One region of the Methylobacterium sp. P1-11 genome, then DNA from elsewhere that is predicted to be linked to it. Evidence: predicted binding sites of a transcription regulator. Region 1 holds the regulator's gene; the other holds the start of a gene.

What was found. The regulator HrcA, encoded in region 1, represses chaperone genes, less so after heat shock. The targets are predictions, from matches to a motif close to GTTAGCACTCNCNNNNNGNGAGTGCTAAC.
Region 2: groES (co-chaperone GroES) is a predicted target of HrcA. The motif match lies at 1,028-1,056, and genes of this name have one in related genera.

What each region holds. Positions count from the first base shown of each region.
Region 1 covers NZ_NPKS01000001.1:41,546-51,527, forward strand. The annotation lists gene CIW48_RS00220 (phosphoribosylaminoimidazolesuccinocarboxamide synthase) at 1-213, shown strand, start outside; gene CIW48_RS00225 (DUF2312 domain-containing protein) at 256-537, opposite strand; gene CIW48_RS00230 (alpha/beta hydrolase) at 593-1,774, opposite strand; gene CIW48_RS00235 (MFS family transporter) at 1,861-3,225, opposite strand; gene CIW48_RS00240 (DUF1236 domain-containing protein) at 3,463-4,224, shown strand; gene hrcA (heat-inducible transcriptional repressor HrcA) at 4,276-5,331, opposite strand; gene rph (ribonuclease PH) at 5,499-6,212, shown strand; gene rdgB (RdgB/HAM1 family non-canonical purine NTP pyrophosphatase) at 6,209-6,838, shown strand; gene hemW (radical SAM family heme chaperone HemW) at 6,877-8,052, shown strand; gene CIW48_RS00265 (penicillin-binding protein activator) at 8,053-9,318, opposite strand; gene rsmI (16S rRNA (cytidine(1402)-2'-O)-methyltransferase) at 9,453-9,982, shown strand, end outside.
Region 2 covers NZ_NPKS01000018.1:120,534-130,515, reverse strand. The annotation lists partial or broken gene CIW48_RS19145 (TCP-1/cpn60 chaperonin family protein) at 1-537, opposite strand, end outside; gene groES (co-chaperone GroES) at 637-924, opposite strand; gene CIW48_RS19135 (hypothetical protein) at 2,292-2,567, shown strand; gene CIW48_RS34560 (hypothetical protein) at 2,611-2,742, shown strand; gene CIW48_RS19130 (hypothetical protein) at 2,809-3,018, shown strand; gene CIW48_RS19125 (DUF6522 family protein) at 3,370-3,612, opposite strand; gene CIW48_RS19120 (hypothetical protein) at 3,751-4,119, opposite strand; gene CIW48_RS34085 (hypothetical protein) at 4,420-4,605, opposite strand; gene CIW48_RS33330 (hypothetical protein) at 5,092-5,247, opposite strand; gene CIW48_RS19110 (hypothetical protein) at 5,495-5,713, opposite strand; gene CIW48_RS19105 (arginine N-succinyltransferase) at 5,905-6,141, opposite strand; gene CIW48_RS19100 (hypothetical protein) at 6,187-6,432, opposite strand; gene CIW48_RS19090 (hypothetical protein) at 7,131-7,328, opposite strand; gene CIW48_RS19085 (DUF6481 family protein) at 7,371-7,733, opposite strand; gene CIW48_RS19080 (cold-shock protein) at 7,839-8,048, opposite strand; gene CIW48_RS19075 (hypothetical protein) at 9,386-9,787, shown strand.

The sequences.
Region 1 (9,982 bases):
GTGCGCAACTGGGTCGTGGCCCGCTGCGATCCCTACAAGGATCCGATCCCGGAGATCCCTGCCGAGGTCGTGCTGGAGACCGCCGCAGTCTACATCCGCGCCTACGAGACGATCACGGGCGCGCGCTTCGTCCTGCCGGACCCGGCCGAGGTGCCCCTGGACCGGATCCGGAGCAACATCGCCGCGTATCTCGCCGCCGGGACCCGGGTCTGAGGGGAGGGGCGGCGCGGGCGGCGCCGCACCCCGTCGAAGACGTCAGGCCGCCGCCGCGATCGGGGCCGGCGAGGGCGCGTCCATGGCGCGCAGGTAGACATCGAGCAGCGTCTCCTGCTCGTCGCGCTCGTCCTTGTCCTGCTTGCGGATCTTCAGGATCTCCTTGAGCACCTTCACGTCGAGGCCCTCGCCCTTGGCCTCGGCGAAGATCTCCTTCTTGGCCTCCATCAGATCCTTGATCTCCTCCTCCAGCCGTTCCACGCGCTCGATGATCGAGCGGATGCGGTCGCCCGCGACGCCCACGGTGTCGGTCATGTCGGTCATGCGTTCCCTCATCGGATGACGGGCCCACCCTCGCCGGGACAGGGTAAGCAGCCGGTTAAGGACGCGCAGGCGCCGGGATCCGGCCTTCGATCCAGCCGACGATCGCATCCGCCACCGCGTCGCTGTTTTCTTCCAGCATCATCATGTGGCCGTTGCCGTGGATGCCGTGCTCGGCGAGGGCCAGCCGGTCCGGCTTGGCGCCCGCCTGGGTGAGGAAAGCGGCCGTGCAATCGTCCATGGTGGCGCGAAACGAGGCCTCGGCCGTCACGATCACGGCCGGCACCCGGGCCAGATTCGGCAGGGTGCGGACCGGCTCGCCCTGGAGCCAGCAGCGGATCTTGTCGGGCGCCGTGGCTGCGTCGGCCTGCACCACGGTCAGGTCGGCGGGGCTGCTCACCGGCGGCTCGAAATGCAGCGGCACCCGGGTGATTCCGTAGGGCCGCGCCCGCGCCTCGCCGACGCGTTCGTACCAGTCGGTCCCGCCCGTGAAGCGGATGTCGTAGAAGGTCGGCCCGTTGGGCTCGACGGCGACATGCGCCTTGACGAGGTCGGGGCGCTGATCGGAGACCGCCCAGCCGAAGACGCCCGCCTGGGAATGCGTCAGCAGGATCGCGGGGCCGATCTTCTCCAGAAGGGCGATCAGCGCCGGATCGACCAGCTCCTCGCTTTTCAGAGCGCTGGCGATGTACGGCACCTGGGAGAGATAGAATTGGTCGAACGCGGCGTTGCCGCGAATCCCCGGGCCGCCCGGCCACCGGCTGTGCAGCGTCGCCTGCGGATAGAGCACGCGGCGCTCCTGGCCGGTGAACACCGTCTCCAGATCCTCGGCCGGGAGACGGGCGTAGGGGCCGTAGGTCTCGGGATCGCCGCCGGAGCGGCCGCGCCCCACCTGATCGACCACGTAGACCGCGAAGCCCTTGGCGGCGAAGCGGTCCGCCCAGCCCGCCCTTCCGTCGGGCGTGCCGAGGAAGTTGGCTCCGGTCTGGGCGGTGCCATGCACGAGGACGATCGGATAGGGCTGCGTCACCCGCGCGGGGGCGCGGTATTCCACGAACATCTGCCCGTGGGCCGTGGTCTTGCCGCCTGCTGTCGCGTAGCGGCCGCCGACGAAGAAGTAGCCTGACGGGAGCGTCGGCTTGAACGGCGTTTGGGCGGATGCCCCCTCTTCGGCTCGCGGCGCCGAGACGGCTGCAAGGCAAAGCAGGGCCAACGCCCCGGCGGCGGCTTTCCTGAGCATGGTATCCTCCCGCGGACGTCTGGCGCGCCCGGCGGGAGACATATCAGCGTGAAAACGGGGGCCGGTCCAGCCGGACGGCCTACCGATCAGGCATGGGCGAGGCGCGGCTTCTTGCCGAGAGCCTCCTCGACGGTACCGGCGCCGTCGAGATAGCCGTGGACCTTGGGGTTCGGCATGATCAGCGAGGCCACGAAGGCGATCGCCATCAGGACGGTCACGTACCAGAAGAACGTGCTCTCCATGCCGTTGTCCTTGAACCACAGCGCCACGAACTCGGCGGTGCCACCGAAGGTGGCGTTGGCGACCGCGTAGGAGAGGCCGACCCCGAGGGCGCGAATGTTGGTGGGGAACAGCTCCGCCTTCACGATGCCGCTGATGCCCGTGTAGAACGACACCACCGCGAGCCCGAGGGTGATCAGCGCGAAGGCGAGATAGGGGTCCTTGTTGGTGCCGAGCGCCGTCATCAGCGGCACCACCATCAGCGTGCCGAGGCCGCTGTAGAGCAGCATGTTGGCCTTGCGGCCGATCTTGTCGGACAACGCCCCGAAGATCGGCTGGATGATCATGTAGACGAACAGCACCACCGTCATCGTCTGCGACGCCGAGATCTTCGGCATGCCGGCGGTATTGACGAGGTACTTCTGCATGTAGGTCGTGAAGGTGTAGAAGCTCAGGGAGCCGCCGGCCGTGTAGGCCACCACCACCAGGAAGGCGCGCCAGTGCTTGGCCAGCTCGGAAAAGGTGCCGGCGGTTTCCTTGTCGCTGTTGTCCTTGGTCTCGGCCAGCGAGCGCCGAAGATAGAGCGCGACGACCGCCAGCGCGGCACCGATGAAGAACGGGATGCGCCAGCCCCAGGCCGTGAGTTCCGGGCCGGTCATGACGGTCTGGAGCAGGACCAGGACCAGCGAGGCGAGGAGCTGGCCGCCGATCAGCGTCACGTACTGGAACGACGCGAAGAAGCCGCGCTTCCCCTTGATCGCCACCTCGCTCATGTAGGTCGCCGAGGTGCCGTACTCGCCGCCGACGGACAGGCCCTGGAGCATGCGCGCCAGGAGCAGCAGCACGGGGGCGAGCGTGCCGACATGCTCGTAGGTCGGCAGGATGCCGATCAGCAGTGAGCCGAAGCACATCATCAGCACCGAGATGACCATCGAGGTGCGGCGGCCGACCCGGTCGGCGATGCGCCCGAACAGCCAGCCGCCGATCGGCCGCATGAAGAAGCCCACCGCGAAGATACCGGCGGTCTGGAGAAGCTGGCTGGTGGAATCGCCCTTCGGGAAGAAGGCCGGCGCGAAGTACAGGGCGAAGAACGCGTAGCAGTAGAAGTCGTACCACTCGACGAGGTTGCCGGAGGACGAGCCGACGATCGCCCAGATGCGGCGCTTCCGGTCCGCGGCGTCATCGAGGGCGCTCGGTGCGATACCGATCGTATCGTCTCGCGAGGCGGACATGGTGTCTCCGTCGATCAATCTTGATGCCGGCCGCGGCCGGTCTCTTCTTCGTGCGGCGCGACGTTACAGGCGACGCGCCTGATCGCAAGGCCGTGATCGGACTTAGCCGAGGACAGCGCGGGACCGTGTCACTGCGGTGCGTCCACGACGCCGCGGGACGGAACGGTTCGCCCCGAGGCCCCGTTGCGGGCCGGCATGGGCGTCGCTGGCGCTCCGGCAAGTCCAGGAGGAGAGGCCATGAAGCGCATTCTGAGAGACACCGTTGCGGCAGCTATCGTCGTGGCCGGAGCGGCGACGGCCTTCGCGCAGGGCGGCCCGGGCGCCGGCGGTGCCGGGGCGGGTGGTGGTTCCGGCGGTCCCGGCGGAGCGGCTGCCGGTGCAGGTGCGGGGCCGGCCGGTGGCGGCGCAGGCCCGGGCGGCGGCATGCGGGGCGGTGCCGGCGGCGCCGAGGGCGGCGCCATGCGTGGTGCCGGGGGGGCCGAGGGCGGTCCGCGCGGCGCTGAGCCGGGTGGTCCGGCCGGTCGCGGTGCCGAAGGTCCGGGGCGCCCTGGTGGCGCAGCCGAGCGCAACGGTCCGTCGGACCGGGCCGGTACGGCTGCAAATCCCGGGGCCCGCGAACAAGGCGCCGGTGGCGAGCGCGGCAACCGCGACGCCGCCGGTTCCGATCGGGGCGGCCGCGGGCCGGCCGGTGAGCGGGGCGGCCGCGCAGGCGCCCGTGAGGGTGGCGCCGTCCGCGGTGCCGTCGGCCGGCTCGATACCCGGCAGCGGACCGAGTTCCGCAGCTCGATCACCCGTCTGGGCGTCTCGCCCATCCGGGACGTCGCCTTCGGCCTCGCAGTCGGCACCGCAATCCCGCGTTCGGTGACGCTGCATCGTCTTCCGCCGGCGATCGTCACCCTCGTCCCGGAATACGAGGGCTACGAGTTCATCCTCGTGCGCGACGACATCGTGATCATCGATCCCGACACCTACGAGATTGTCGACGTCATTCCGGCCTGATCGGCCGGCGGCCAACCACGAGCACCGGGCGGATCATCCGCCCGGCGTTCCCTATCTCCCGCCATCGAGCAGCTTCGACACCACGCGGGCCGTGTAGTCGACCATCGGCACGATGCGCGCGTAGTTGAGCCGTGTCGGGCCGATCACCCCGACGACCCCCACGATCTTCTGCGATCCGTCGCGGAACGGCGCCGCGATCAGTGACGAACCCGACAGCGAGAACAGCTTGTTCTCCGAGCCGATGAAGATCCGCACGCCCTCGCCGCCCTCCGCGCGGGCCAGGAGGTCGATGACATCCTTCTGGGTCTCCAGGTCGTTGAACAGCAGGCGGATGCGTTCGAGATCCTCCACGGCGCGCAGGTCGTCGAGCAGGTTGGCCTGACCCCGCACGATCAGCTGGCGCGCCTCGGTCGGTCCCACCGGCGTGGCGAGACCGGCATCCACCAGGCGCTCGGTGATCGCATCGAGTTCGCGCTTCATCGCCTTGCGGCCGGCCTCGATCTCGGCCCGCAAGGAGCCCAGGGTTCGGCCCTGCAGCCGCGCGTTCAGGAAGTTCGTGGCCTCCTGAAGGGCTCCCGCCGGCAGACCGGGCGGCAGGTCCACGAGACGATTCTCGACCGAGCCATCGTCCGAGACGAGGATGACGAGGGCGCGGGCGGGATCGAGACGCACAAACTCGATGTGCTTCAGGTTCACGTTCGCCTTGGTGGTCAGGACGACGCCGGCCCCGCGCGAGACCCCCGACAGCATGGTCGAGGCCTCGGCCAGAGCCGAGTCGAACGTATGGCCCGAGGCTGCCGCGCGCATCTGGGCCTCGATGCGGGCCTGCTCGTCCTGGCTGACGTCGCCGAGCTCGAGCATTGCGTCGACGAAGAAGCGCAATCCGAGTTCGGTCGGCAGGCGCCCGGCCGAGGTGTGCGGCGCGAAGATCAGGCCGGAATGCTCCAGATCTGCCATCACGTTCCGGATCGAGGCCGGCGACAGCGCCATCGGGAGGATCCGGGCGAGATTCCGGGATCCCATGGGCTCGCCGGTCGTGAGATAGCTCTCGACGATCTGCCGAAAGATCTCCCGGGCACGCTCGTTGAGGGCGGCAAGGGCCTGCATGGACTGGCCGTGGGAGAGGTTGGGACTGGGGTGTGTCACGTAATCATCCTGTGGTCCGATCATGTCGAACCGTCCCGCCCGGATCAATCCGTCAGGCGCTGCTTGCCCGCGCTGGCGCGTCGGCCTAAGAGCCCGGCCCTCGACACTTTCGACAGAAGGGGCCCGCAATGCGGCCTTCCAAGCGTGCCGCCGACGAATTGCGGCCCGTGACCCTGGAGCGCGCGGTCTCGCGCTACGCCGAGGGCTCGTGCCTCGTCGGTTTCGGCAACACCCGGGTGCTCTGCACCGCGTCGCTGGAAGAGCGTGCTCCCCCGTGGCTGCGCGGTTCCGGCAAGGGCTGGGTCACGGCGGAGTATGCCATGCTTCCGCGTGCGACGCACGAACGCACCCGCCGCGAGGTCGGTTCCGGGAAGCCGTCGGGTCGGACACAGGAGATCCAGCGGCTGATCGGCCGGTCGCTGCGCGCCGTCACCAACCTGCCGGCCATGGGCGAACGCCAGATCACGATCGACTGCGACGTCATCCAGGCCGATGGGGGCACCCGGACGGCCGCGATCACCGGCGCCTGGGTGGCCCTCCACGATTGCTTCGCCTGGATGCGGACGCGCTCGATCATCTCGGTCGATCCGCTCCGCGACCACGTCGCCGCCGTGTCCTGCGGCCTCTACAAGGGCCTGCCGGTCCTCGACCTCGACTACGCGGAGGATTCGGCGGCGGAGACCGACGCCAACTTCGTGCTCACCGGTCGTGGCGGGATCGTTGAGGTGCAGGGCACCGCCGAGATGGAGCCGTTCACCCAGGAGCAGCTCCTGGAACTCCTGGGCCTAGCCCGCGCCGGCACCGAGCGCTTGGTCGCCCTCCAGAAGGAAGCCATCGCGTGAGCCGACGCCTCACCGGGAAGGTGGTGATCGCCACCCACAATGCCGGCAAGCTCGCCGAGATGCGCGAACTTCTGGCGCCGTTCGGGATCGAGGCGGTGTCGGCGGGCGAACTCGGCCTGCCGGAGCCCGAGGAGACCGGCACGATGTTCGCCGAGAATGCCGCCATCAAGGCCCAGGCAGCGGCCGACGCTACCGGGCTTCCGGCCTTCGCGGACGATTCGGGCCTCTGCGTGGACGGTCTCGACGGGGCGCCAGGCATCTTCTCGGCCCGCTGGGCCGGTCCGACCAAGGATTTCGCCGGCGCGATGGCCCGGATCTTCGTCGAACTCGACAGGCGCAGCGCGACTGAACGGCGGGCGCATTTCGTGTCGGCCCTGGTTCTGGCCTGGCCGGACGGCCATACCGAGCTGTTCGAGGGGCGGGTGTTCGGCGACCTTGTCGCGCCGCGGGGCTCGGCGGGCTTCGGTTACGATCCGATCTTCCGGCCGGACGGCCACGACCGGACCTTCGGCGAGATGAGCGCCGAGGAGAAACACGGGGTCGACTGGCAGCGGGGGCGGGGCCTGTCGCACCGGGCTCGGGCCTTCGTCGAGTTGAGCCGGGCCTGCCTCGCGCCCGGCTCCTGATTGCCAAACGGCGCGCGGACGCTCACATCCCGGCCATCATGGCATCGACCGGCCCGGACCATCCGACCCGCGACGCGGGCTTCGGGATCTACCTGCACTGGCCCTTCTGCGCCGCGAAGTGCCCGTATTGCGACTTCAACAGCCACGTCCGCCACGCGGGCGTGGACGAGCCGCGCTTCCTCGCGGCCTTCCGGGCGGAGATCGCCCACAATGCCGCCCGCACGCCCGGCCGGACCGTCACTAGCATCTTCCTCGGCGGCGGCACGCCGTCGCTGATGCAGCCCGCGACCGTCGCCGGCCTGCTCGACGCGGTGGCCGCCCATTGGACGGTGTCGCCGGACGCGGAGGTGACCCTCGAGGCCAACCCGTCGAGCGTCGAGGCCGGCCGCTTCCACGGCTACCGCGCGGCCGGGGTCAACCGGGTCTCCCTCGGCATCCAAGCGCTCGACGACGCCTCGCTGCGAACCCTCGGACGCCTGCACGATGCCGCGCAGGCGCTGGAGGCGATCGAGCTGGCGCAATCGGCCTTCGCGCGGACCTCCTTCGACCTGATCTACGCGCGGCCCGGGCAGACCCCGGCGCTGTGGCGGGCGGAGCTCAGCGCGGCGCTGGCGCGGGCCGCCGAGCATCTCTCGCTCTACCAGCTCACCATCGAGCCCGGGACGCCGTTCCACGGGCTCGCCGCCGCCGGCAAGCTGGTGACGCCGGACGACGAGGTCGGCCGCGCCCTCTACGACGTCACCCAGGATCTCTGCGCGAAGGCCGGGCTGCCGGCCTACGAGATCTCAAACCATGCCCGTCCGGGCGCGGAGTCGCGGCACAACCTGCTCTACTGGCGCTACGGCGAATATGCCGGCATCGGCCCGGGGGCCCACGGCCGGCTGGTGACGCCCTCGGCGCGCATCGGGACGGTCACCGAGCGGTCGCCCGAGGCGTGGCTCGCCCGCGTCGAGCGCGCGGGACACGGCGTCGTCGAGACCGAAACGCTGACGGCCGCCGATCAGGCCGACGAATTCCTGGTCATGGGCCTCCGGCTCCGCGAGGGGATCGATCCGGAGCGCTACGCTGCTCTCAAGGGGCGCCCGCTGAACGGCAACCGCATCGGCATGCTGATCGGCGACGGCCTGCTGGAGCGGCTGCCCGGCGGCCGCATTGCCACCACTGCGCGCGGGGCCCCCGTCCTCAACGCGCTGGTCGCCGAACTCGCGGCCTGATCAGATCCCTGGCTTTGCGAGGACCCGCGGCGCCGGGCTGACCGGCGTCGCCGCGTTGTTGCGGATCTCGTAGACGGCCAGGGACCGCTCGCTCTGCCCGTCCGGTCGGAAGCGGAAGGTGCCGTCGATGCCGGCGAAGCCCGAGCCGTTCGTCAGGGTGGCCTCCGCGAAGCGCTGCGAGCCGTAGCGCCGGGACAGGGCTGCGGCGAGCATCACCGCATCGTAGGCCAGGGAAGCCACGCGCGGCGGCACGCCGCCGAACCGGGCCTGATAGCGGCCGCTGAAATTCGAGAAGCCCGCGCGGTCGGGCGAGGCGAAGCGGCCGCCTTGCAGCGCGGACAGGGCGAACAGCGACGGCTCGTTCCAGAGGGCGGTGCCGATCGGGCGCACCCGGGCCGGTGAGAACCCCGCCTTGGTCAGCGCGGCCGCAACGGCCGGCAGGGACTCGGCGGTCTCCGGGATGAACAGCGCGTCGGCGGTGGCGCCGGGGCCGGCAATGACACGCGACAGCCGCTCCACCGCGGGCCCGGGCGCACCGGCCGGATAGCGTTCCACGGCGGCGATCCGCGCACCCTTGCGCGCAACGGCCTCGCGGAACTCCGCCTCAACGGCGTTGCCGTAGGCCGTCTCGGGTATCAGTGCCGCGAAGGACCGCTTTCCGCCGGACACGGAATCCTCGACGACGCGGTCGACCTCCGGCTGCGGCAGGAAGCTCAAAAGGTAGACCCCACGGTTCGCCACGGTCACATCCGTCGAGAAACCGATCACCGGCTTGCCGGCAGTCCGCGCCACGACCGCCGCGGCCTGGACGCTGCCGGCGAAGAGCGGGCCGAGCACGATCTCGGCACCCTGGCGCAGCGCCTCCTGGGTCGCCTCCCGGGCCCCGTCCGGGTTGCCCCGATCGTCCTCGACCAAGATTGTCAGATCCGGCTGCTGCGCCTCGTCGTAGGCGAGCTGCGCCGCGTTGCGCAGGGCCGCGCCCACCGTCGAGCCCTGGCCGGTCAGCGGCAGCACGAGGGCGACCTTCACCGAACCGGAGCCGATGCGCGCGGTGCTGCCCGCGGCCGGCATCGACGGCGCCGCGGGCGCGGGGCCCGGAGCCTCCGGCACGGCCGCCGGCGGCGTCAGCTCGGCCTGCGGCGCCGTCACGCGCCGGGCGAGGTCGGTGCCCAGACAGCCGCCCAGCGGCAGCAGGATGGCGCAGAGCGCGGCAGTCGAGGCGGTGACGCGCACGAGACGGTCCCGCGCGCTTGTCGGGCGCGCCATGGCGCGGACTCCTTCGGGCAGGCCCTCCAGCCTGACGGCCGGATTTCGAAAAGTAAACGTGAGGGCACCGACTTGCCCCCGGTCGGGCGGCCTCACCGCGACGAGAGCCGGCGGGTGTGGCAAGATCGCCGGACATGACCCGACGATTCGATGACCCGGGGCCCGCCGCCTCGACCCGCGCGCCGTCCCAGAAGCTCGCCCCCGATCGACCGCGCAGCATGACGTTCACGGCTTTCGGGCTGGCGAGCGAAGCCGAAGCGCTGTCGCCGGGCCTGCACATCGTGGCGACCCCGATCGGGAATCTGCGCGACATCACCATCCGGGCCTTGGCCACTCTGGCGGCCGCGGATGCGGTTCTGGCCGAGGACACCCGCGTCACCCGCAACCTTCTGGCGCATTACGGGATCACGACACCGCTGCTGGCCTATCACGAGCATTCCAATGAGGCCGTGCGCGAACGGATGGTCACGCGGCTGCGCGCCGGCGAAGCCCTAGCCCTCGTCTCGGATGCGGGCACGCCGCTGGTCTCGGATCCTGGCTACAAGCTGGTCCAGGCCGCCATCGAAGCCGGGATCGCGATCACGCCGGTGCCGGGGCCGTCGGCGGTGATGACGGCCCTGGTCGCCGCGGGTCTTCCGACCGACCGCTTCTTCTTCGAAGGCTT
Region 2 (9,982 bases), on a different contig from region 1:
CTCCTCGACCGTGATGACGCCCTCGTTGCCCACCTTCTGCATGGCGTGGGCGATCATCTCGCCGATCTCCTTGTCGCCGTTGGCGGAGATCGTGCCGACCTGGGCGATTTCCTCGGACGAAGCGACCTTCCGCGAGCGGCCCGCGATATCCTTCACGACCGTGGCTACCGCCAGATCGATGCCGCGCTTCAGGTCCATCGGGTTCATGCCGGCGGCGACGTACTTCACGCCCTCGCGCACGATGGAGGCCGCCAGCACGGTCGCGGTGGTGGTGCCGTCACCGGCGGTGTCGCTCGACTTCGAGGCCACTTCGCGCACCATCTGGGCGCCCATGTTCTCGAACTTGTCGACGAGCTCGATCTCCTTGGCGACCGTCACACCGTCCTTGGTGATGCGCGGGGCGCCGAAGCTCTTCTCGATCACGACGTTGCGGCCCTTCGGACCTAGCGTCACCTTCACCGCACTGGCGAGCAGTTCGACACCGCGCAGCATCTTCTCGCGGGCATCGACCGAAAAGCGAACGTCTTTGGCGGACATAATGGAGAGCTCATCATCTGTCGTCTGGACCCGAGGCACGCCACAGCGGGCGCCTCAAAGGGCAGGTCGAGGATCAACGCCGTTGCGGCCTGATCCGAGCTAGGCGACGATGCCCAGGATGTCGGATTCCTTCATGATCAGAAGGTCCTGACCGTCGATCTTGACCTCAGTGCCGGACCACTTGCCAAACAAGACGCGGTCGCCGGCTTTCACGTCGAGCGCATTGATCTTGCCGGCCTCGTCCCGTGCACCTGGTCCCACGGCGACGACCTCGCCCTCCTGCGGCTTCTCCTTGACCGTATCGGGGATGATGATGCCGCCCTTGGTCTTTTCCTCGCCCTCGATGCGACGGAGCACCACGCGGTCGTGCAGCGGACGGAATTGCATCGTGATTTCCTGATCTCTCCCAAGCGAGATCCAACCGACATGGCAGGCGCTGTCGCGGGAGATTGGGCAGCGAAGTCGAGCTTCGCGTCCCGATCGACGCATCCTTAGCACTCGACGTGTGGAAGTGCTAATGCGGTGAACGAGGCCTGCCGCATGGGGCCGGCGCAATGCCTCCCCGCTGCCGCTGCGGTTTGGACCCGGCAGCATCGAGCCTGCTTCCGTCGTCTATCACATGGGCAATGCCCGAATCGCTGAAGCCAGACGTTCAAACGCGGAGCGTAGCCCACCAGCTTAGCGCCACGTCTGACGCGTCAGACGTGGCGGCCGCGATGGCCTTCGGACTACATCGCGAAACCTCTCAAGAGCTAGTTTTCACTCCTGTGTCGGCTATGCCGCCCATGAATTCGCGTGCCCGCCGAGCGGACCGACACGGGCCGGACTCACCAGTTCCCTTGAAAATCCGCCAGTTGAAAGACTGCATCGCACAGTATCAATGCGGCCGAGGGAACTGGTGCGGCATGCCGATCACTTCGTGGGACGATGATGTATTATAGGGCATCGTTTGCCGCTTCATGCAATCGTTAACGGTATTACGGGCTCATTGCGGCATGCCCGCAGCTGAGAGCTTGCAGCTCCCACAATCCACGGCGGAGGGCCCCGTGCCGCGCTTCTTTTTCAACATTTGCGACGGCGTCAGTTCGCACCAAGATACTCTCCAGCTTCCGAATGAGCATGGTCGTGGCGTGCCGGTCCGAAGCTTGGAGCATCGCCGTCGTCTCCCGTCGCAAGCGGAAGCGCACGGCTCTTCCGGCCACCGACGCCCGCATCAATCGGCCGGTGATGAATGCCAGGTAGAACCGAGGTGATCGGATGCCAGCGACATGCACCCATTCGAGAGGCGGTCACCTGTTCGGTCGGAAATCAGACGTTCGCTGCGGCTTCCGGCTCTCCAATACGATTGAGAGCACTCAGGATCCGTGAATGCCAGACACAGCGTTCTGGACGATCCGCAGCCCGATTTCCGGCCCGCGTGCCGTTGGAGACTGTGCGCCCGCGGCTCGATTCCCCAGGACGCCCCCCGCATCGCCGCGCAGCGCCCGCTGCAGCAGGTCAGCTTCTGCGGGCGGCCCCTCGCGCGGCCGCCCGCAGCCCTTGGACCGCGCCCGGATGGCGTGCCGGCCGGTCGAGGCGCCGATCCAGTCAAGCGGGCGCGTGTTCGGGGTCTGCGGCAGACCGCGTTTGGGCCTGTCGCCGTCAGGGCTATCTTTGTCGGCCGCGAGGGCGCAGAGTGCAGAGATCACCGGATCGGTTAATCCAGGCTCCGGTGGCTGAGGGTCCATGCCCCCGCCTGCAACGGACAGGCGCGCATGGCGGACATCATCGCGTTCTCCACCAAGACCCGCTCGCGGCACGCGCGCCGAGCCTATCAGGTGCATCGGTTCGCTCAGGGCGGCGGCGTGCTCAGGTCCTGCATCATCACCGCCCGCGACGACGGTGATGCCAGGCGGCAGGCGGCACGGTTGATCGACGGCCATCGCACCGAGCTCTGGGCCAGCAACCGCCTCGTCGCTGTCTTCGGTTCGGTCAGGAGTGCGATCGCGATCGCGATCCAGCCTGCGGACCGGCCCACGATCGGACGGTGAAGACGTCTCCGGCCGGCCTCGCAGCATATCCAGGAGCAAGACCATGGCGACGGACAAGAAGCGCGGGAACCGAGAGACCAAGAAGCCGAAGAAGCCCGTGCCCAAGACTAACGCCGCGGCGCCCTCGAACAAGGGTACTGTCGCGGCTGCCATGAAGACCAGCGGTCGAGGCTGAGGCGATGTCCGATCACCGTGGCTGCTCGGTATGATAGAGCCCGTTCGCCCGCGGATGTGCCCGGTGATGCGAAAGCTGATCGGGATGATCGTCCGCATGTCGCAGCGCCCTGGCCTTCAGGAGCAGGGAGAGCTGATTGATCAGCTCACGGAGCTCGAAACCGAGGGCATAGCGAAGCATGTTCCGTGGCGGACCGTGGAGGCGATCCGGACCACCCGATTGAAGCTGCGCGTCGAGGGCCTGATGCCCAGGACGCCGCTCCCGCGCGGTCATTGATGGACCCCAGCATGTCTGGACAGGAGGCGTGCCTAGGCGAGCTTCGAGCGCTCGTCAGCTGAGCAGAGCGTGACGGCATCGCCGCCCAGGAGCTCCTGCTTCGGTTTATCCTGCATGCGAACTGCGCGGAACGACAGGAGAAGGCAATCGACGGGCTGCTCGCCGAACTCGGGCACGATGATGACGCGGGCGCGTGCTCGCGGCAGTAGCAGGCGCCCGCGCGGTGCTGCTCGCGATGGTTGAGCGGACCCGTGAGATGACAGGATCGACGAAGGGGTGACGTCCGCAGCGGGACGGACCTCTTGGAAGCCGCACCGTGGCCGCCTCGGGCGACTGGCGGTCCTGACGGGCTCACCACATCTCTTCGCTGACGAGCGCGCCGCTCTCGTCGAAGATACCGCGCCAGCCCCTGTCATGCAGCCGGACGGTCACGCGGGTCAGACAGATGCCGTCGCCATCACTGGACGCGACGCGGGCATCGAGCCGTCCCTGCCGGTCCATGCGCTTCAGATCTGCGGTGCTCACACCGAGTCGAGGAGCCAATTCGCGGGGATCGACAAGCCAATCACCCATGCGGCCTAATGCGAGCTTCACGGAGCAGGTCTCCATCAGCTCGGCAGCAGCTTGCGGGGCTGAGGCCGACCATAGCACCCTTCCTTCTCGTCCTTCCGTCCGCGTCGAGCGCGGATGCGGCTGAGCCGTCCGGCGGAGCCCGGCGCTCCCGCGTCTCGGTCAGATGCCGATGCTGGCTGCCCCCGCCGTGGCGGCCTGTTGAACGGTGGCACCGTTCCGCAGCGCCATGGCTATGGCGATCGACATGGTGTCGATGGCGAGGGCACGATCCTGTCCGTAATCGCACGAGCTGTTCCGGCCGGAGCTGAGCCGCGCATAGTAGGCATCCGGAAACTCCTGATCGATCCGGGTTCTGAGGAGCCGTGCAGCCGCGGCGTAGTTTTCCTCGAAGTTCCGATCCTTGCTTGCAGACGCGCCCTCGAACGTCCCCGCTTCCTTTCTCTTTGCGGTCGCATCGGACCTGCGCTCCTGCGCGCTGCCCAGGAAAAACTGGATCGTTTTGGAGATCAGCCACCGAATGACGGGCATCGAAATCTCCTGATCGGGTCGCGACGGACGCACCCTCACGGTTTCCATAGCACAATCTATTGGCCCCTGCGGGCTTCGCGATGTCATGCGGTCAGCCTGCGCCGGTTTGTCCTTCTGCGCGGGACATCAGTGAAACGGAGTCTGGCTGGCCGCGTCACGGCCCAGCCCCGCAGCGGTCAGCGGAGGCATCGCGACGGGAGCAGCCCGCGTCGGCCGGAGGCCAGCATCGGGCCTGTCGAACAGGCGACGACGCCTCGCCTCACGGAGCTTGACGATCCCGCGATACCGCGCCGCCGGCGGTCACGACGGCGCGGTCTGCGGGCCTGGATGCACCAGAATCGCACCGCGTTCGGATGCCTTCCACACCGGCAAGGAACCCTCGCGAACGAACATGGCGAAGACCTCGATCGCATGCGGTCGGTCGAAGTCTTTGACGTCGTGCACGGCGCGACCGACAATGCAGGCTGAATCCGGCTCATCGGCCACAGGAGATCGGCTATCTGGCGAGAACACCACGCCGGATCGATCAGGCCGAAGCGCGTCCGGCAGCGCGCCGATCCTTCGCCACAGGCAATGCCACCGGGCTCAGGCGTCCGGCCGCTCGGGATAGATCCCGCGTCCCGTTCCGGTGTTGTGCCGGCACAGGATGCCCGCGGGCTTGTCGAGGGCCTTGGACCTCCAGAACACGACAACACAGCGTCCAGGCGCCGCAGGATCGATCCTGGACGGAGGCTGCAGGAGGTCTCGGTGCCACCTCTCGTCTGCCGCAGCAGAGGCGTGTTTTTCTTGCGATGAGCCCGACCCCGCTGTCCCGTCGCTGCCGTTTTGGGGCGCCGCTCCCCACCCGGAGCGGCGGCATCCCGGCGCGAGGCTTTTCACCGCCATCGCCCCGCGACCGAGCGGGCCCCGGGCACGATCAGACCGGGACGGGTTGACGCCCGCGATCCAGCGATCGCCGGCCGGAACGCGACCTCAAGACTTCTGCGGGGGCCTGCCGGTCCTGAAGTTTCGGGTCTTCGGTTCGGCCTTGAGCAGCTCAGGCTTGTTGGCCAGGAGTCGTTTCACCCGCTCGTTGAAGTCTTCGGGCGTCACTGCCTGCGCTTTGCCGGTCGTGAATTCGCGAGCCATCTCGGCCTCCGCTTCGTCGCCCAGGGCACGGGATTGCGCGGAGGGATACGTGGCTATGCGCCTTCTCAAACCATAGTGCCACCGCCATTTCTTAGATCGGACGGCGGGGTGCTGGACGCCACCGGCTCATGCCGGGCGGGCTGGGGGCGGTTGTCGACGGCGCGCTTCCGATGATGGGGCTGATCCGGCGGAAGGACGACGCGTACCGCGCACAGGCTGCGAACGATGGGCCTTCCATGCGATCGGCTCAAGCCGCCGGACGCCGTACGTGCCGCCACGCTGCGATCGCGCTTCGTCTCGCCTCGAAGGCCGTGCGCAGCCGCGTGCCGGGCGCACCCTGACGCTCCGCACCGAAGCCGTGGAGCAGAACCCCATCCGGCCCGAAGGCCTTCCGCATCTCGGCGCGCCACAGGCGGTCTGTGATGGAGAGCGTGCTCTCGGTCTCCGCTAAGCGTTCGATGTCCATAGCAGACGTCCTCAGCTCGTCGCCTGTCGGCACAACGCCTCGCACCTTTTGAAGGTCCAGCTCGACCATGGAATCGGCCCCGATCGTGGATGGGCCCCGAGGGTAAGTCGTCGCCCGATCCGGCAGCCCCTCTCGCGCGGTGTCATCGCCGTGCCGAGCCCCGTCACCGAACCCGGTTTTGCCGCCGCGTGTCAGAGGGCCCGTGCGAGGCCCGCTTCCAGGACGAGGGCACTGGCCGTCTGCTGAGACAGGCGGACGCCCGTCGGCTCGACAGCGGCATCCGCCTTGACGGCGCGGCGCACGATGGCGAGCGCTTCCTCCTCGGAGGAGGTGATCGCAGCGTAGAAGATGACCAGTTGCCCGGACAGTTCCGCTTCATCGGGCCGCGTCACCTTGAGGATGAAAGCCGTCTGATTGGGCTCGATCATCGCCGCGTCCGGCGAATGGGCATTGGTGTTGATTGTCACGGGGTTCTACAGCCTCAACCGCTCGGTATTCGCAGCGACATGTTCGCGGTAGCGCGCGATGACCGCCTCGGGCGAGCCGCCGAGCATCAGCGTCGTCAGGGCTTCAGCCGCGGCGTTGACCTTCTCCACGACCATCGACTGTGCTTCCGAAACGCCTTCGGGACCGCCCCAGGCCAAGCGGGCCAGCCTCAGTTCGATGACCCGCTGTGACTCGATCATCAGCATCAGCGACGAGAAGAATGGATTGTACACGGTCGACTCCGCGCCGCAGGACATGCAGCTCTTGTCAAACGTACCGTGCCGCAAAACGATCCGGTCCAGAAAAGCAGACCAGTCCTTCGCGTTGATCTGGCCCGCATGAAGATCCGCGAGGTCGTTACTCGACGCGAATGCCGAGGCGCGTCCACCAAGCCGACGACGCCTGCATCGAACCGCGGAACAGGCCGTCGGAGCAGTGGGCTCGGAACCCGCGACTCCAGGCCTTCACGCCGAAGTCCGCCGCAGCGTCGAAGCCAGCCGACAGGCTATCCAGTCTCGAAGCGGGACGGGGCAGGCCGGAGCGTCCTGAGATTCGAACGTTAGACAGCCGTGTCCGACCATCCGGGCGAGCCCCCGCCGATACTAGAGCCGCGGCCGTCCGAGTTGCGACACGCTCCGGGAGCGGGGCGCTTGAGAGCCGCGACGACCGGGCAATTTCCCTGTCCACCCCCCATCCTGAGGTGCCCGCGTCAGCGGGCCTCGAAGGAGGACTCCAGGGATCGCGCGGCGGGCTGGAGACCTCCTTGGACGCCTCCGCTTCGCTTCGGCACCTCAGGATGAGGGCGAGGAGAGGATGAACCCAACCCCACACCACGCGAGCGCCCCGTCGTCGACAAGCTCCACGTGATCGGGAACAGCTCTGGCTCCAGGATACCGGCGTCGACCCCGCAGCCCCGACCGGTCGAAACCGTTCAGGAGGCGAGTGTGAGTTCGCCCTCCCGCACGGCACGCTCGCCGCCCGCGGACCTGATCCGGTAGGTCGGCTCGCCGGAACGGTCGTCCGGTGTCAGGCGAACCACCTCGAAGAGGCCATCGACGATGCTCTTATTGCCGGCATAGCTGAGCCCCAGCTGCCGGACGTGCTGGCCGATCTTGAACTTGTGAGACATGGGGCGTCCTCCAGGATACGGGTGCGCGTCGGAGAGCCCGACCTACCGGCGGGCTCGCGCCTTGCGGGCAGCGAAACGCGCGTCGCGCGTGGCTTTCTGTTCGGCCGCGAGGTTCGCCTGCCGCTCCGCCTTCTCGGCAGCTCCGCGGACGAGTTCGGCCGCGGCATGCGCCATTGCGGCCTGGGCCTCAACCGCGCGCTCGGCCTCGGCGGCGAGACGAGCCGCGTCCCGCTCGGTCGCTCGGACGTCGCGCGCCTGAACGACGGCGCACCGTGCCGCCTCCCGTGCGAGGACAACCGGATCATCCGCGGCAGGACGTGCCCGGAACCGGGCGAGTGTCACCTGTCGCGCCTTGGCGATCGCGTCGAGGCGATCAACGAGCTGATTGGTTCTGAATTGGCCCACGTATATTCCCTATGCGCACCACGGCACAGCCGCGGTTGCGAGAAGCAGATGAAGCCGCTCCCGAGGGAACGGCTCCGAAACTCGTCTGAGGCAGATGAGCGAGGCTTAAGAGGCCTGAAGGCTGCCGGCCGACTGCTTGCCGGTACGCCGGTCGGTCTCCATCTCGTAGGAGACCTTCTGGCCTTCGTTCAGGCCCTGCATTCCGGCGCGCTCGACGGCCGAGATGTGGACGAACACGTCCTTGCCGCCGTCATCCGGCTGGATGAAGCCGAAGCCCTTGGTGTCGTTGAACCATTTAACGGTGCCGATGGTCATAGGTATTCCATATCAGTTTAGGCAAATAAAAGTGTCGGGCGCATGATTGCCACGCGCCCGGTCGCTGATCTTCGAGAATGGGAGAAATGCAGAGCGCTCGCCCTGTTGAGGCGATGCGGCCGAATGTCTGGCCAAAATTCGATGGATCATCTGTACGCTATCGGCGCGACAATCACAACCACAAAAGATAAACACGCATTTTACGCCAAGCTATCCGCGGATTATTTGCCCCCAATTTCGCTTCAGGGATCTTGGCGAGCAATCGAGAGCGGCACCGGGTCGGCTTCCGCCGCATCGTGGATTCGGCTGCTCGATCGCCGCCGGCACTAGCTGCGCGCGGTGGCGTCTAACGGGCGATGAAGGCATTCAGCCGGCTTGATGTCGGCGCGCGTGCCGATCATGCGTCGGAGTTCCTGATGCTCAGCCCGTTGCGGCCGGAGGTCCGGAAGAATGCAAGGCTGACATCTGTCCCGTGTCCGACCGAGGAAGCGTTGCTGGTCTGACGGCCAAACCTGTGAACGAGTCACGGTTAGCCAAGCTGTTGCGCGCACGTTTGCCGACAGAGCCGAGCGTGGCAAGCACCTCCGGGCCGCTTCGCTGCCTTTGAGCTCAGGTCATCGAGCGATGTGGTCACCTGCGGTCTCGGACCCTGCGCGCTCGAAGCGAAGGGTCAACATCCGAGCCCGATTGAGAGAGAGCAGATTATCGGCGACCAAGCCCGACATCATCGTCGCGAATTCTTCCCTGGTAACCCCACGGCCCTTGAAGGACTCCACGACCGTGTCCGCATGCGCCATTTCCAGGAGATCGCGCCTGATTTCCATAGTCGATGGGATTGATATCTTGCGGCCAAAACGCTTTCGATCAAGCATAATAAATCTCGCCCCCTATGGTGGCCTCTGCTCAAGCAGCAGACAAGCCGAAACTAGGATTTTGTGCCGACCGTCGTAAGTTTCGCGCTTTCGCGAAAACGATATTCCATTTTCGATAAATTACCATATTTATATTTATCGGACCTGGTAAAAAACTTTCGCCGCACCATCTACTGGAAGATGCCGCATCGTTCCGTTGTCAGCGGGGGCGCGTGCGCGCCGCGACTCGCGCATGTGTCACCGGACGGGCCCAGCCCCTCTTACGTGCTGACCTCGGCAAGCCGGTGAAGCGCTTAGCTGCCGGCATGCCGGATGCCGAGGAAGGCACTGGGTACGACGAACCGTCCGTGCGCCACCGGCCGATGGGACTACGCGAGTAGGCGGTGAGCTGACCCACCAACGCTCAAGCAGCGACGGCGGACGGTGGCCGCCGCTTGGCCACCTGCGCGTGAATGCGGTCTGTCCATGAAGGAGGGCGTGATGGTTCAACCCAGACTTACGGGCTTGGAGTTCAGCTGGTTCACCAAGTGCCAGATGATGGCTTCGAACTATGCGCAGCATTGGGAGATGGTTTTGGAGCCCGATCTCGGAAGTCTGGTTCAAGCCGTCGCCTCCGATGCGCGGACAAGCTTCACCGGGCCGCAATCAATGAGACGTGTTGCCGAACGGCTGACACTTGCTGCAGACGCGATTGCCGCGGCAAGCGACGAGCAAGCTCAGGATGCGGATGTCCGCCGCGAGGGCGCCCGTTGCACCGCTGCGCTGCAATACCTGGCCTCGCAGTTGGAGAGCACGGCGACGGGCGTTGAAGCATGGAAGCATCTGTCCGCCTCCGCGTCCGAAACCGATCAGGTACCGTCAGCGTGACCGCGAGAAACTAAAAGATCTCGGCAGCTGCCAGCTCGAAACATTCTGCTTATCGGAGCATTGAATAGGTCACATGATAATCTTCAAGCCGAACCCTCATAAGCTGCAGGTCAAAGCATCTCCTAAGGAGCCGGGCCGGTTCGACTGGGCGATCACGCGGGACGATGTGATCGTGCGCCAATCGGTTCGGTCATT